3 regions of the Streptomyces sp. NPDC059851 genome follow, and region 3 is predicted to be linked to each of the others. Evidence: riboswitches for the same ligand, from Rfam matches in the RefSeq annotation. Region 3 holds a riboswitch; each other region holds the start of a gene.

Region 1 (4,642 bases), on a different contig from region 3:
TCGCGGCCACTGGTGCGAGCGCGGCAGAAGCCGCCACCTGGGACAAGGTCGCCGAGTGCGAGAGCGGCGGAACCTGGAGCGCCAACACCGGAAGCGGCGCCTACGGCGGGCTCCAGTTCACCCAGGAGGAGTGGAAGAACGCGGGCGGCGAGGAGTTCGCCGACCGGGCCGACCTGGCGAGCCGGTCCCAGCAGATCGCCGTCGCCGAGCGCGTGCTCGGCTCCCAGGGCCCCGAGGCCTGGCAGAACTGCGCGGCCCAGGCCGGCCTGACCAAGGACGCGCCCGCCGCGGACGTGGACCCCGGTGCGAAGGGCCAGTACCGGGCCGTCGGCCAGTCCCAGAGCCGCCCGGACGAGGCGGTGCCCTCGACCGGCTCCGGCAACCGGGCCACGGACTACGGCGCCCCGACCCCCGCGCCGAACTACACGCTGCCGCCCGCTCCGACCGGCCCCTCCAGCGGACTGCCCGTCATGCCCGCTCCGGACGGTACGACCACGGCCCCGACGCTGCCGCCGGTGTTCCCCGGAGACCCGACCGCGAACCCGGTCACCCCCACCCCGACCCCGCCGGGCACCCCCGGGACCCCGGGCGCCCCGGGCGCCACCCCGGGCAACCCGGACGGCTCCGCGCCCGGCACGCCGGGGGCCCCCACCCCGGGCGGCGATCCCACCGCCCCGGTCAACTCCTCCGCCCCTGCGGCGCCGGGCACGCCGGAGGCACCCGGCGCCTCCACCGACCCGGGCGCCGTCCCGAGCACCCTGGGCACCGGCAAGCACCGCGGTGCGCCCGCCGTCGAGGCGTCGCCGGCCTCGTACACCGTCAAGGAGGGCGACAGCCTGGCGACCATCGCGGACGCCAACGGCGTCACGGGGGGCTGGGGCGCGCTGTACGAGGCCAACGAGCAGGTCATCGGCGGTGACGCCAACCTGATCAAGCCCGGCCAGAATCTGGATCTAAAGAAGAAATAGGGCAGTTCGGGCGCCCGGAAGGTGCTGGATGTCCGGTTCGTTCAAATGAGACATGCGTCTCTTCCGGTCAACTGGCGTGTCCCGCCCGCAAGCTCGGGCAAACCCCGCCCCCACCTGCGCAAACACCATGAAAAGCAGCGCAAGTAGGGGCCTTCCCTCCCCGGTGTTCCTCGTTGAACATCGGGGAGGGACATGTCTACGGTCTGAACCGCTCGCCACCGCGGGCCCCTTCGACCGCATCGCCGAATCCTGCCGGCGGACGGAGGGAACACTCGTCGCGTCAAGCGCCGAAGGCAGGAGCGGGGGAACCAACGAAGGCGCCGGCAAAGGCCGTTGAAAGACGGTCACGCACCGGCTTGGGGTGAAGCCGCGCGACACACCGCGCGGCCGGGCAACTCATCTGCCCGAACCCGACAGCTCACCTCGCAGGCGTCGGTGAGGAGAACTCCATGCTGCTTTCGGGCAAGGGCAAGCACCGTCGCGCCACCGCCATCGAGCGGACCACCCGCATCGTGACGCTCGCCGGCGTCGCCGGTGTCGCCGTGGCCGCGCCCCTGATGACCGCGGGCACCGCCTCCGCCGCCACGGCCTCGGAGTGGGACCGCGTCGCCCAGTGCGAGTCCGGCGGCAACTGGTCCATCAACACCGGCAACGGCTACTACGGCGGCCTGCAGTTCTCGGCCTCCACCTGGGCCGGGTACGGCGGCAAGGCGTACGCCCCGCAGGCCCACCAGGCCTCCAAGGCGCAGCAGATAGCCATCGCGGAGAAGGTCCTCAAGGGCCAGGGCAAGGGCGCCTGGCCGCACTGCGGCAAGGGTCTGTCCAACTCCGCCTACACCGGCGGCGGTTCGACCACCACCAACAGCACCACCACCAAGTCGACCCCGAAGACCGAGACCAAGAAGACCCAGCCGAAGAAGACCGAGACCAAGAAGGAGACCCCGCGCACCGCCGGGGCCCCCACGACCCGGTCCGAGCGTTCCGAGGCCCCCGCCCCGAAGACCGGCAACGGCTCCTACGAGGTCAAGGCCGGCGACACGCTCGGCTCCATCGCCGACGCCAACAACGTCAAGGGCGGCTGGGAGAAGCTCTTCGAGCTCAACAAGGACATCGTCTCCGACGCCGACCTGATCTTCCCGGGCCAGAAGCTGAAGCTCGGCTGAACATCCCGCTAAGCCCCGCGTGCGCAACCGCGCGGACTGAAGCGAACGGTCACCGCACGTGTGAACCCCACCGCCCGGCGCGTATCCCCCCACGCGCCGGGCGGTGGCGCGTGCGCCCCCGACAGCGGTCGGAGGCAGGCCCATCGAGGTCCGTATGTCCCGGAAGCGGGGTATTCGGGCCCTTTTTCGTCCCAGGACCCGGGCGGTCGGCGGGCCGACCCCCCGGCTGCGGTTAGGCTCTAGGCGGCAGGGCCGGTCCCTCGGCCCGACACGCCACCGCACACCCAGCGTCACATCCCAGAAGGAGATGCTCGTGCCGTCCATCGACGTCGTCGTAGCCCGGGAAATCCTGGACTCCCGAGGCAACCCCACGGTCGAGGTCGAGGTGGGCCTCGACGACGGCAGCACCGGCCGTGCTGCCGTTCCGTCCGGCGCCTCCACCGGTGCCTTCGAGGCCATCGAGCTCCGCGACGGCGACCCCAACCGCTACATGGGCAAGGGCGTGGAGAAGGCCGTCCTCGCGGTCATCGAGCAGATCGGCCCGGAGCTCGTCGGCTACGACGCCACCGAGCAGCGCCTGATCGACCAGGCCATGTTCGACCTGGACGCCACCGACAACAAGGGCTCGCTCGGCGCCAACGCCATCCTCGGCGTCTCCCTCGCCGTCGCGCACGCCGCGTCCGAGGCCTCCGACCTCCCGCTGTTCCGCTACCTCGGCGGCCCGAACGCGCACCTGCTGCCCGTTCCGATGATGAACATCCTGAACGGCGGCTCGCACGCCGACTCCAACGTGGACATCCAGGAGTTCATGATCGCGCCGATCGGCGCCGAGTCCTTCTCCGAGGCCCTGCGCTGGGGCACCGAGGTCTACCACACCCTCAAGTCCGTGCTGAAGGGCAAGGGCCTGTCCACCGGCCTCGGCGACGAGGGCGGCTTCGCCCCGAACCTGGGCTCCAACCGCGAGGCCCTCGACCTCATCCTCGAAGCCATCAAGCAGGCCGGCTACACCCCCGGCAAGGACATCGCCCTCGCGCTCGACGTCGCCGCCTCCGAGTTCTACAAGGACGGCAAGTACCACTTCGAGGGCCAGGCCCGCTCCGCCGCCGAGATGACCGACTACTACGCGGAGCTCGTCTCGGCGTACCCGCTCGTCTCCATCGAGGACCCGCTGTTCGAGGACGACTGGGCCGGCTGGAAGACCATCACCGAGAAGCTCGGCGCCAAGGTCCAGCTCGTCGGCGACGACCTCTTCGTCACCAACCCCGAGCGCCTCGCCCGCGGCATCGAGGAGGGCACCGCCAACGCCCTGCTCGTCAAGGTCAACCAGATCGGCTCGCTGACCGAGACCCTCGACGCCGTCGAGCTCGCCCAGCGCAACGGCTTCAAGTGCATGATGTCGCACCGCTCCGGTGAGACCGAGGACGTCACCATCGCCGACCTCGCCGTCGCCACCAACTGCGGCCAGATCAAGACCGGCGCCCCGGCCCGCTCCGAGCGCGTCGCCAAGTACAACCAGCTGCTGCGCATCGAGGAGATCCTCGACGACGCCGCGGTGTACGCGGGCCGCTCCGCGTTCCCGCGCTTCAAGGGCTGACGGGCCCCTGAGCCTCCGTACGTCCCCGCACCCGGTCCCGTACCGTGTGCGGGGACGTAGTGCGTAGCGCGTAGTGCGAACTGAGCGGTGAGCAGTGCGCAATGAGCAGTGTGAAGGCCGAGGGCGCGCGTCGGCGCGCGGACAACCAGGGGAGGCGGACCAATGGCCGGGAACCGCGATCGGTTCTCCACCTTCTCCACCGCAACCAGGCTCAAGCAGCTCGGCGAGCGGACCGCCGCCCACGTGTACCGCTCCCAGAGCCGCCGCCAGGTCCGCCGCAGCCGGCTGACCGGGCGGGCCGCCCTCCTGGCGCTGGTCCTCTGTACGCTGGTCGTCGCCCTGGCGTACCCGATGCGCCAGTACGTCTCCCAGCGCTCGGAGATCGCCGAGCAGCAGCGGGCGGCCGCGGCCGCCGGCAAACGCCTCGAACGGCTGCGCGACGAGAAGGCCCGCTGGCAGGACGACGCGTATGCGGAGCAGCAGGCCCGCAAACACCTGCACTTCGTGCGCCCGGGCGAGATCAGCTACATCATGAACGACCCGGCGGCCGAGGCGGCGGAGCACCGGCGCACCGGACAGGCGGGGGCCGACCGCCCCTGGTACTCGAACGTCTGGGACGGCGTGGACAAGGCCGACCGCCCCGGCGACTGACGGCCACCACCGGCCGGCAGCAGCACCAGCAGCACGACCCATTCCCGAGAACGACGAGAACGAAGAGACTCCCTCCAGGCATGCAGACGCCCCCGCCCCAGACCGACCGGACCGAGCCGACCGACGCGGACATCGAGGCGTTCGAGCAGCAGCTCGGACGCCCGCCGCGCGGGCTGCGGGCCATCGCCCACCGCTGCCCCTGCGGCCGGCCCGACGTGGTGGAGACCGCGCCGCGGCTGCCCGACGGCACGCCCTTCCCCACGCTG
Region 2 (4,642 bases), on a different contig from region 3:
GTGAGGCCGAGGCCCTCGGCGAGGTAGCGGTCGGCACCGCCCCAGTGCTCGTCGATGGTGTCGAAGGCCGCGGTCAGGTACGCGACGCGGGCGTCGAAGAGCGGGGCGAGCAACTCCATCACCTCGGGGGAGCGGGCCTCGGGTGCGTCGCTGCCGCGACGGACCCGGTAGCGACGGTGCGGGGCATTGGACTCCAGGTAGTCCGCCACGATGGCCTCGCGCTCCACGCCCAGTGCGAGCAGGGTCACGGCGATCGACAGGCCGGCCCGGTCCTTGCCCGCCGCGCAGTGCATGAGTGCCGGGAGGCCGTCCTCGGCGAGGGCGTGCAGGACCCGGCCGTGTTCGGCGGTGCGGTCCACGATCATCGTCCGGTACGAGTTCACCATCCGGGCGGATGCTTTTCCGTCGCCGAGGATTCCGCGGAGCTGCTCCACGTTCCCGTCGCGGACCATGGTCCAGAATTCCTTGCCGGCGGCCGGGTCGGACAGCGGGATGTTGACGTTGCGCACCCCGGGCAGCTCGACGTCGGGACCTTCCAGCGCTTGGTCGGCCGCGTTGCGGAAGTCGAAGACGGTGCGCAGTCCGAGTGATATCAGGAATTCTGTATCGGTTTCGGTGGCATGTGCGAGATGTCCGCTTCGGAAGAGTCGTCCCGTCTTGACCCTCCGCCCGTCCGTGGTCGGCAGGCCGCCCACGTCCCGGAAGTTGCGCACACCGGACAGTTCGGGCTCGGCGGGTGGGACTCCCGGCGATCTGGGGGATATCGACTGGGTCACGGGTAATCCTCCGCATCGTTATTGAGTGTCCGAATTGCGTCGCTTGGGTCCAACTTGCCGGTGCCGGGGGCGAGATCGGGAGCAGCCCCGTGAGCCAGATCATACGGTGACCGTGAGTGCCTGATCGCCCGAGTCGAATGGCCCGGCCGGAAAGGCCGTTGGCGGTGGGGAATGGACGCAGGGTGACCGGAATTCCGAAGAACTCCCGTCCCTGTGAATCCGTCAGGAAATTCATGGCTTGTTCCGTGACGTCCCGCTCGATTACGTTCGCGACCGATCCGGATGGACCGCCTAATCCTGCCGCCGTCCGGTAACCGCACTCGACCAAACTCGCGCGGCAGGAGCGGGGGAACCAGGTAGGCCGCTGCTCCGGAGTTCCACTCCGGAGCAGCTAGGGGTGAAGCCGTACGTGCTCCGTTCCCTTCACGTGCACGTCCGCGTTGCACGTCCACGGACGGCCGGACATCTCCCATCCGAACCCGACAGCTCACCCCGCAGGCGCCGGAGAGGAATTCGCCATGCCGGCAAAGGGTAAGCACCGCCGCCCGAAGTCCCCCGCCGCAGTCCGCGGTTTCGTCGTCGCCGTCGCCGGCACCGGTGGGGCGGCCCTGGCCCTGCCGCTGATCGGTGCCACCGGCGCCCATGCGGCGCCCGCCCCGGCCCCCGCCGCGGTGCCCGCCGCGGCCCCGCAGGCCCCGGCGGCCGTCCAGACCGCGGCCACCGCGGCCACCGCTGCCGTCGGCGCCGCTCCGTCCCTCTACACGGTCCGGACGGGCGACTGCCTCTCCGTCATCGCGGCCGACCACGACGTCCCCGGCGGCTGGCAGCGGCTCTACGCCGACAACCGCGACGCCGTCGGCGACAACCCCTCCCTGATCCACCCCGGGCTGAAGCTGGCCCTCGGCGCCCGGGGCGAGGCGGCCCCCGACCAGGCTCCGGCCGAGCGGCCCGCCCCGGCGCCGAAGCCGAAGCCGAAGCCGAAGGAGAAGGAGAAGGCCGCGGCCACCGGTTCCCCGCGCACCGCCGCGCCCGCGCCCGCCGCCCCTGCGCCCGCGCCCGCGCCCGCCAAGAAGAGCGCGGCCGCCGCCGACACCACCACCACCGCCTCCGCCGCTGGCGCGGCCACCGCGGCCGGCTTCACCGCCCCCGTACCCGGCGGCGTCTCCACCCACTACCGGACCGCCGGCGCCATGTGGTCCAGCGGCTACCACACGGGCGTCGACTTCATCGCGAGCTCCGGCACCACCGTCAAGGCGGTCGGCGCCGGCACCGTCGTCTCCGCCGGCTGGGGCGGCTCGTACGGCAACGAGGTCGTCATCCGGCACGAGGACGGCAAGTACTCCCAGTACGCCCACCTCTCCCAGCTCTCCGTCTCGGTCGGCCAGAGCGTCAGCGGCGGCCAGACCATCGGCCTGTCCGGCTCCACCGGCAACTCCACCGGTCCGCACCTGCACTTCGAGGTCCGCACCGGCCCCTCGTACGGTTCGGACATCGACCCGATCGCCTACCTGCGCTCCAAGGGCGTGACCATCTGACGGTTCGCACCGCCGCCGCGTGCGGCGGACCCGCGTGAGGCCGGGACCCGAGGGCCCCGGCCTCACGCGCTGTCATGCCGTACCGACCGGGTGGTACAGATCACGGTCCGTCAACCCCTTCCTACGGTGGCGTAGGTCACGTCCCGCGGTGAAGGATATGGTCCCGTGGCAGCGACGACGATGACAGAGACGACAGAAACGACGCACCGGACCATCGGCTCGTACGCGGCACTCGGGGACAGCTTCACCGAGGGTGTGGGGGACCCGGGGCCCGGCGAGAACTTCCTCGGGTGGGCGGACCGGCTGGCCGTTCTCCTCGCGGACCAGCGGCCGGAGGGCGAATTCCGCTACGCGAACCTCGCGGTGCGTGGACGGCTCCTCGACCAGATCGTGTCCGAACAGGTCCCGAGGGCCAAGGAACTCGCCCCCGACCTGGTGACCTTCTGCGCGGGGGGCAACGACATCATCCGGCCCGGCAGCGACCCGGACGCCGTTGCCGAGCGGTTCGAGGCCGCCGTCGCCGACCTCACCGCCTCCTGCGGTCAGGTCATGATCACCACCGGCTTCGACACCCGCGGCGTGCCCGTCCTCAAGCACCTGCGCGGCAAGGTCGCCACGTACAGCGCGCACGTGCGCGCCATCGCCGACCGGTACGACTGTCCGGTCCTCGACCTCTGGTCGCTGAAGTCCGTACAGGACCGCCGCGCTTGGGACGACGACCGGTTGCACCTCTCGCCCGAGGGGCACACCCGTGTCGCCCTGCGCGCCGCACAGGTGCTGGGGCTCGCGGTGCCGGCCGACCCCGACCAGCCGTGGCCCCCGCAGCAGCCGCGCGGCTCGGTGGACGTGACCCGCGACAACATCCAGTGGGCCCGGGAGTACCTGGTGCCGTGGATCGGCCGCCGGCTGCGCGGGGAGTCCTCGGGGGACCACGTGGAAGCGAAGCGGCCGGACCTGCTGCCGCTGTAGGCCGACGGGGGCTGGTTCGGGGCGACGTCCGGGGCCGCAGCGGGGGACGGCGGGGCTGCCTCCGGGCGGTGGCCGGGTTGCCTCCGGGCGGCGGCGGGGCTGCCTCGGGGCGGCTGGCTGCCCTTGGGGTGCCGGGGCTGCTGCTGGGGTGGCGCGAGCGCGTCCCCGGAATCCTCCGGGGCGGCCCTGCGTTGGGATGGTGGTAGACCAGTAGGAAGCAGACCTCCCTCCAGCCACGGCCTGCGCCCGCCCGCCCCACCCTCCCAGGAGGCGCCTTGACCGGCTCCCGTCCCCTGCGTCCCCGGCTGCGCGCCCTGCGCCCCGAAGCCTTCGGCGCGGATCCGTCCGGCGCACGGCTGGAGCGGATCCGGCGCTCGCCGAACTTCGTCGACGGCTCCTTCCGGAACCCGATCGGCGCCCGGACCAGGCCCTCCGGCTCCCTGGTGGAATTCGCCAAGGTCTACTTCCACAAGGAGCAGCGGATCCGCCGCAGCCCCGCCGCGTCCGTCCCCGTCCACCCGACGACCTTCGCCGACCTGGCGAAGCCGCCGGTCAGCGGGCTGCGCCTGACCTGGATGGGGCATTCGAGCGTCCTCGCAGAGATCGACGGACGCCGCGTCCTCTTCGACCCGGTGTGGGGTGAGCGCTGCTCCCCCTTCCCCTTCGCCGGGCCCAAGCGACTGCACCCGGTGCCGGTGCCGTTGGCCGCCCTGGGGCCGGTCGACGCCATCGTGATCTCCCACGACCACTACGACCACCTCGACCTGCCGACCATCAAACAGCTGGCCGGCACCGACACGGTCTTCGCCGTCCCGCTCGGCGTCGGCGCGCACCTGGAGCACTGGGGAGTCCCCGCGGACCGGCTGCGCGAGCTCGACTGGAACGAGTCCACCGAGATCGCCGGGCTGTCGCTGACCGCCACGCCGGCCCGCCACTTCTGCGGGCGCGGGCTGCGCAACGAGCAGCACACCCTGTGGGCCTCCTGGGTCGTTGCCGGTGCCGAGCACCGGATCTTCCACAGCGGTGACACCGGCTACTTCCCCGGGTTCCAGGACATCGGCGCCGAGCACGGCCCCTTCGACGCGACCATGATCCAGATCGGGGCCTATTCCGAGTACTGGCCGGACATCCACATGACCCCCGAGGAGGGCGTCCGCGCCCACCTCGACCTTCAGGGGTCCACGCCGCACGGGGTGCTGCTGCCGATCCACTGGGGGACCTTCAACCTCGCGTTCCACCCCTGGGCGGAGCCGGGCGAGTGGACCCTGGACGCCGCGGCGGAAGCGGAGCAGCCCGTGGCCGTTCCCCGGCCGGGCGAGCCGTTCGAGCCGGGCGGCGTCCTCCCCACCGACCCGTGGTGGC
Region 3 (4,642 bases):
CGAGCTTCGAGCGCACCAACTACTTCGAGACCATGCCGGCCCACCAGCTGGAGCTCGCGCTCTGGCTGGAGGCGGACCGGATGGGCTCGCTGCTGACCGCCCTGGACGACGAGTCCATGGAGAACCAGCGCGACGTCGTCAAGAACGAGCGCCGCCAGCGCTACGACAACGTCCCCTACGGCACCGCCTTCGAGCGGCTGACCGCGCTCGCCTACCCCGAGCCCCACCCGTACCACCACACCCCGATCGGCTCGATGGCCGACCTGGACGCGGCCTCGCTGGAGGACGCGCGCGCGTTCTTCCGCACCTACTACGCGCCCAACAACGCGGTGCTGTCGGTGGTCGGCGACATCGACCCGGCCCAGACCCTCGCCTGGGTCGAGAAGTACTTCGGCACCATCCCCTCCCACGACGGCAAGCTGCCGCCGCGCGACGGCACGCTGCCGGACACCATGGGCGCCGAGCTGCGCGAGGAGATCGTCGAGGACGTCCCCGCCCGCGCCATGATGGCCGCCTACCGGCTCCCGCACGACGGCACCCGCGAGTGCGACGCCGCGGACGTGGCCCTGACCATCCTGGGCGGCGGCGAGTCCTCCCGCCTGCACAACCGCCTGGTACGCCGCGACCAGACGGCCGTCGCGGCCGGCTTCGGCATGCTCCGCCTGGCCGGCGCGCCCTCCCTGGGCTGGCTGGACGTGAAGACCTCCAGCGGTGTCGAGGTGCCGGCCATCGAAGCGGCGGTGGACGAGGAGCTGGCGCGGTTCGCCGCCGAGGGCCCGACCGCCGAGGAGATGGAGCGGGCGCAGGCGCAGCTGGAGCGCGAGTGGCTGGACCGGCTGGGCACGGTGTCCGGCCGCGCCGACGAACTGTGCCGCTTCGCGGTGCTGTTCGGTGACCCGCAGCTGGCACTGACCGCCGTCCGGAGGCTCCTCGACATCACCGCCGAGGAGGTGCAGGCCGTCGCCGCGGCCCGGCTGCGCCCCGACAACCGCGCGGTGCTGGTGTACGAGCCCCTCGCGGCCGACGCCACCGAAGGCGGCGAAGGCGCCGACGCGACCGAGAACGAGAACGAGGGGGCGGAGCAGTGAGCGACACCGCAGCCGTCACGATGACCTTCCACCCGCGGCCCCAGGCCGGGCAGCCCCGGCCGTGGGCCTTCCCGGCCCCCGAGCGCGGCTCCCTGCCCAACGGCCTGACCGTGCTGCGCTGCCACCGGCCGGGTCAGCAGGTGGTGGCCGTCGAGGTCAATCTCGCCGCCCCGTTGGACGCCGAGCCCGAGGGCCTGGACGGCGTCGCGACGATCATGGCGCGCGCCCTGTCGGAGGGCACGGACAAGCACACCGCCGAGGAGTTCGCGGCCGAGCTGGAGCGCTGCGGCGCCACCCTCGACGCGCACGCCGACCACCCGGGCGTGCGCGTCTCGCTGGAGGTCCCCGCCTCCCGCCTGCCGAAGGCCCTGGGCCTGCTCGCCGAGGCCCTGCGGGCGCCCGCCTTCGCCGACAGCGAGGTGGACCGCCTGGTCCGCAACCGCCTCGACGAGATCCCGCACGAGCTGGCCAACCCGCAGCGCCGCGCGGCCAAGGAGCTCTACCGCCAGCTCTTCCCCGCCGCCCTGCGGATGTCCCGTCCGCGCCAGGGCACCGCGGAGACGGTGGCCCGGATCGACTCCGTGGCCGTGCGCGCCTTCTACGAGGCCCATGTGCGCCCCGCCACCGCCACCGCGGTGGTCGTCGGCGACCTGACCGGCATCGACCTGGACGCCGTACTGGCGGACACCCTGGGCGCCTGGACGGGCACCGCGGGCCGGCCGCTGCAGGTGCCGCCGGTGACCGCCGACGACACCGGCCGCGTGATCATCGTGGACCGGCCCGGAGCGGTGCAGACGCAGCTGCTCATCGGCCGGATCGGACCGGACCGGCACGACACGGTGTGGGCGGCACAGGTCCTCGGCACGTACTGCCTGGGCGGCACCCTCACCTCGCGCCTGGACAAGGTGCTGCGCGAGGAGAAGGGCTACACCTACGGCGTGCGCGCCTTCGGTCAGGTGCTGCGCTCCACGGCGGACGGCCGGGGCGCCTCGATGCTCGCCATCAGCGGCTCGGTGGACACCCCGAACACCGGCCCGGCCCTGGACGACCTGTGGAAGGTGCTGCGCACCCTCGCCGAGGGCGGCCTGACCGATGCGGAGCGGGACGTCGCCGTGCAGAACCTGGTGGGTGTGGCCCCGCTGAAGTTCGAGACGGCCGCGGCCGTCGCCGGAACGCTGGCGGACCAGGTGGAGCAGGAGCTTCCGGACGACTACCAGGCGCAGTTGTACGCGCAGCTGGCCTCGGCGGGCACGGTGGAGGCGACCACGGCGGTCGTGAAGGCCTTCCCGGTGGACCGCCTGGTCACGGTGCTGGTGGGTGACGCCGCGCAGATCGAGGAGCCGGTGCGGGCGCTCGGGATCGGCGAGGTCACCGTCGTCAGCAACTGACGTCGCTCCCGCCCGTGGCAACTGAAGGGTGATTCAAGGGGCTTCGGCGGCTTGTCCGCCGGAGCCCCTTATGTCTGTTTAGCCCGTAGATCGGCTTATGGGGTGTGGCGTGCGCAACAAAAGGCCGTGACCATTTGGTGATTGACTGATGATCCGCCTAGCGTCGGCCCTGCTGTCCGTCAGTTGGTACGCGCCGCACCCGCGGCACCGGGCAGCGATCGCCGAGTCCCCGTCAGGCGTGAGCCTGGGGAGCCGGGGACCCACATGTCCCTGGGGTGAATCGGGCCGCCTCGCCAGAGGGGCCCGTAGGAGACCTTCCTGCTCCGAACCCGTCAGCTAACCCGGTAGGCGAGAAGGAAGGAAAGGATCAGCCTCTCCATGGCCTTTGGCAGCCGCGCTACCGGCAAGCACCGTGGTTCCAGCCGTCTGAGCCGCAAGACCGCCGGTTACGCCGGCGTGGCCGCCCTCGCGACCACCGGCGTCGTGGGCACGCTCGCGGGCCCGGCGTTCGCCGCTTCGGACAAGGCTCCCTCCACCGAGGACACCGGGCTGAACGCGGTCGTCACCGCCGCGGACCTCGCCGGCGACGTCGAGGCCCAGGCCGAGGCCCAGCAGGCCGCCGCCGAAGCCACCGCCGCCAAGGAGAAGGCCGAGGCCGACGCGAAGGCCCGGGCCGCCGAGGCCAAGCAGAAGGCCGAGGAGAAGGCGAAGGCCGAGCGCGAGGCCGCCGAGCGCGCCGCCCGCGAGGAGGAGCGCAAGCGCCTCAACACCTTCGTCTCCCCGCTCGACGACTCCTACGTCTCCACCCAGTACCGCGCGGGCGGCGGCATGTGGTCCTCCGGCAGCCACACCGGCATCGACTTCCACGCCGCCTCCGGCACCTCGGTCCACGCAGTGGGCCTCGGCACCGTCGTCGAGGCCGGCTGGGGCGGTGCGTACGGCAACAACGTCGTCATCAAGCACGCCGACGGCACCTACACGCAGTACGGCCACCTCGCCTCGCTGAGCGTCTCCGTCGGCCAGCAGGTCACCCCCGGCCAGCAGATCGGCCTGTCGGGCTCCACCGGCAACTCCAGCGGCCCGCACCTGCACTTCGAAGCCCGCACCGGCGCCTCGTACGGCTCGGACATCGACCCGATCGCGTACCTGCGCTCGCACGGCGTCGACCTCTGATCCGGACGCGTCCGCACGCACACCGCTCCGCCCGAAGGCCCCGGCTCACCGAGCCGGGGCCTTCGGCGTCCTGGCCGCAAATACCCCCGATTTCCGTCCCCGCTCGGAAAATTCCGCGAGTTGCAATAGAGTCCCCGTACGATCCCAGTACGGTCACGGCATTTCGCCGGCAGTCGGAATCAAGCGGAGGTCCGGTCTTGCGTATTCCCGCGCACGCGGTATGCACTGCAATCCGCGACGACATCGTCTCCGGGGTGTTCGAGCCGGGCGGCAGGCTGACCGAGGAGGTGCTCGCCCGCCGCTACGGCGTCTCGCGCGTCCCGGTCCGCGAGGCGCTGCGGACCCTGCAGTCCGAGGGCTTCGTGACCACCCGCCGCCACGCGGGCGCCTGTGTGGCCGAGCCCACCGAGCAGGAGGCGGCCGACCTGCTGGAGATGCGGATGCTGCTGGAGCCGCTGGCGGCCTCGCGGGCCGCACGCCGGCGCACCGAGGGACACCTCAAAGTGCTGCGCGGGCTGGTCAGGCTGGGCCAGGAGCGGGCCAGACAGGGGCAGGGCGAGGATCTGCGGGCGCTGGGGAGCTGGTTCCACGAGACCCTGGCGCAGGCCTCCGCCAGCCCGGGGCTGATCACGCTGCTCACCCAGATGCGGCACAAGGTCGCCTGGATGTACACCGTGGCGGCCCCGGCCCGGCCGGTGGAGTGCTGGGCGGAGCACGGCGCGATCGTGGACGCGGTGGCGCGCGGGGACGCCGAGCGGGCGAAGGCGCTGACGGCGGTCCACGCCGACCGAACGGCCGGGGCCTACCGGCTGCGGGTGAGGACTTCGCAACCTGCCGTAAACATGGCGAGCGGTTCCCATTAACACGAGCGGCGTATGAATGGGGATACCGGTACTCCGGGCCCGGCTTTTTCCGTGCTGGATATTCCCCGCGTCGCCGGTGTAATTCTCCGCCCCGCCCTGAATTAATCCGGCGGGGCAGTGGCTGGACGCT

Evidence for each region. Region 3 has a riboswitch for cyclic di-AMP ahead of ACFV7Q_RS20770 (M23 family metallopeptidase). Riboswitches for the same ligand answer to the same signal wherever they lie in the genome.
Region 1: it holds a riboswitch for cyclic di-AMP, as region 3 does, so the genes downstream of both, ACFV7Q_RS21960 (transglycosylase family protein) here and ACFV7Q_RS20770 (M23 family metallopeptidase) in region 3, are expected to answer to the same signal.
Region 2: it holds a riboswitch for cyclic di-AMP, as region 3 does, so the genes downstream of both, ACFV7Q_RS15810 (peptidoglycan DD-metalloendopeptidase family protein) here and ACFV7Q_RS20770 (M23 family metallopeptidase) in region 3, are expected to answer to the same signal.

Annotation. Positions count from the first base shown of each region.
Region 1 is NZ_JBHWJJ010000065.1:17,009-21,650, reverse strand. It holds gene ACFV7Q_RS21965 (transglycosylase family protein) at 1-968, shown strand, start outside; cyclic di-AMP (ydaO/yuaA leader) riboswitch at 1,244-1,415, shown strand; gene ACFV7Q_RS21960 (transglycosylase family protein) at 1,418-2,131, shown strand; gene eno (phosphopyruvate hydratase) at 2,439-3,725, shown strand; gene ACFV7Q_RS21950 (septum formation initiator family protein) at 3,888-4,376, shown strand; gene ACFV7Q_RS21945 (DUF501 domain-containing protein) at 4,457-4,642, shown strand, end outside.
Region 2 is NZ_JBHWJJ010000037.1:60,653-65,294, forward strand. It holds gene ACFV7Q_RS15805 (tyrosine-protein phosphatase) at 1-776, opposite strand, end outside; cyclic di-AMP (ydaO/yuaA leader) riboswitch at 1,088-1,290, shown strand; gene ACFV7Q_RS15810 (peptidoglycan DD-metalloendopeptidase family protein) at 1,295-2,311, shown strand; gene ACFV7Q_RS15815 (SGNH/GDSL hydrolase family protein) at 2,492-3,280, shown strand; partial or broken gene ACFV7Q_RS15820 (MBL fold metallo-hydrolase) at 3,556-4,642, shown strand, end outside.
Region 3 is NZ_JBHWJJ010000058.1:38,856-43,497, forward strand. It holds gene ACFV7Q_RS20760 (M16 family metallopeptidase) at 1-1,088, shown strand, start outside; gene ACFV7Q_RS20765 (M16 family metallopeptidase) at 1,109-2,476, shown strand; cyclic di-AMP (ydaO/yuaA leader) riboswitch at 2,686-2,841, shown strand; gene ACFV7Q_RS20770 (M23 family metallopeptidase) at 2,855-3,649, shown strand; gene ACFV7Q_RS20775 (GntR family transcriptional regulator) at 3,847-4,512, shown strand.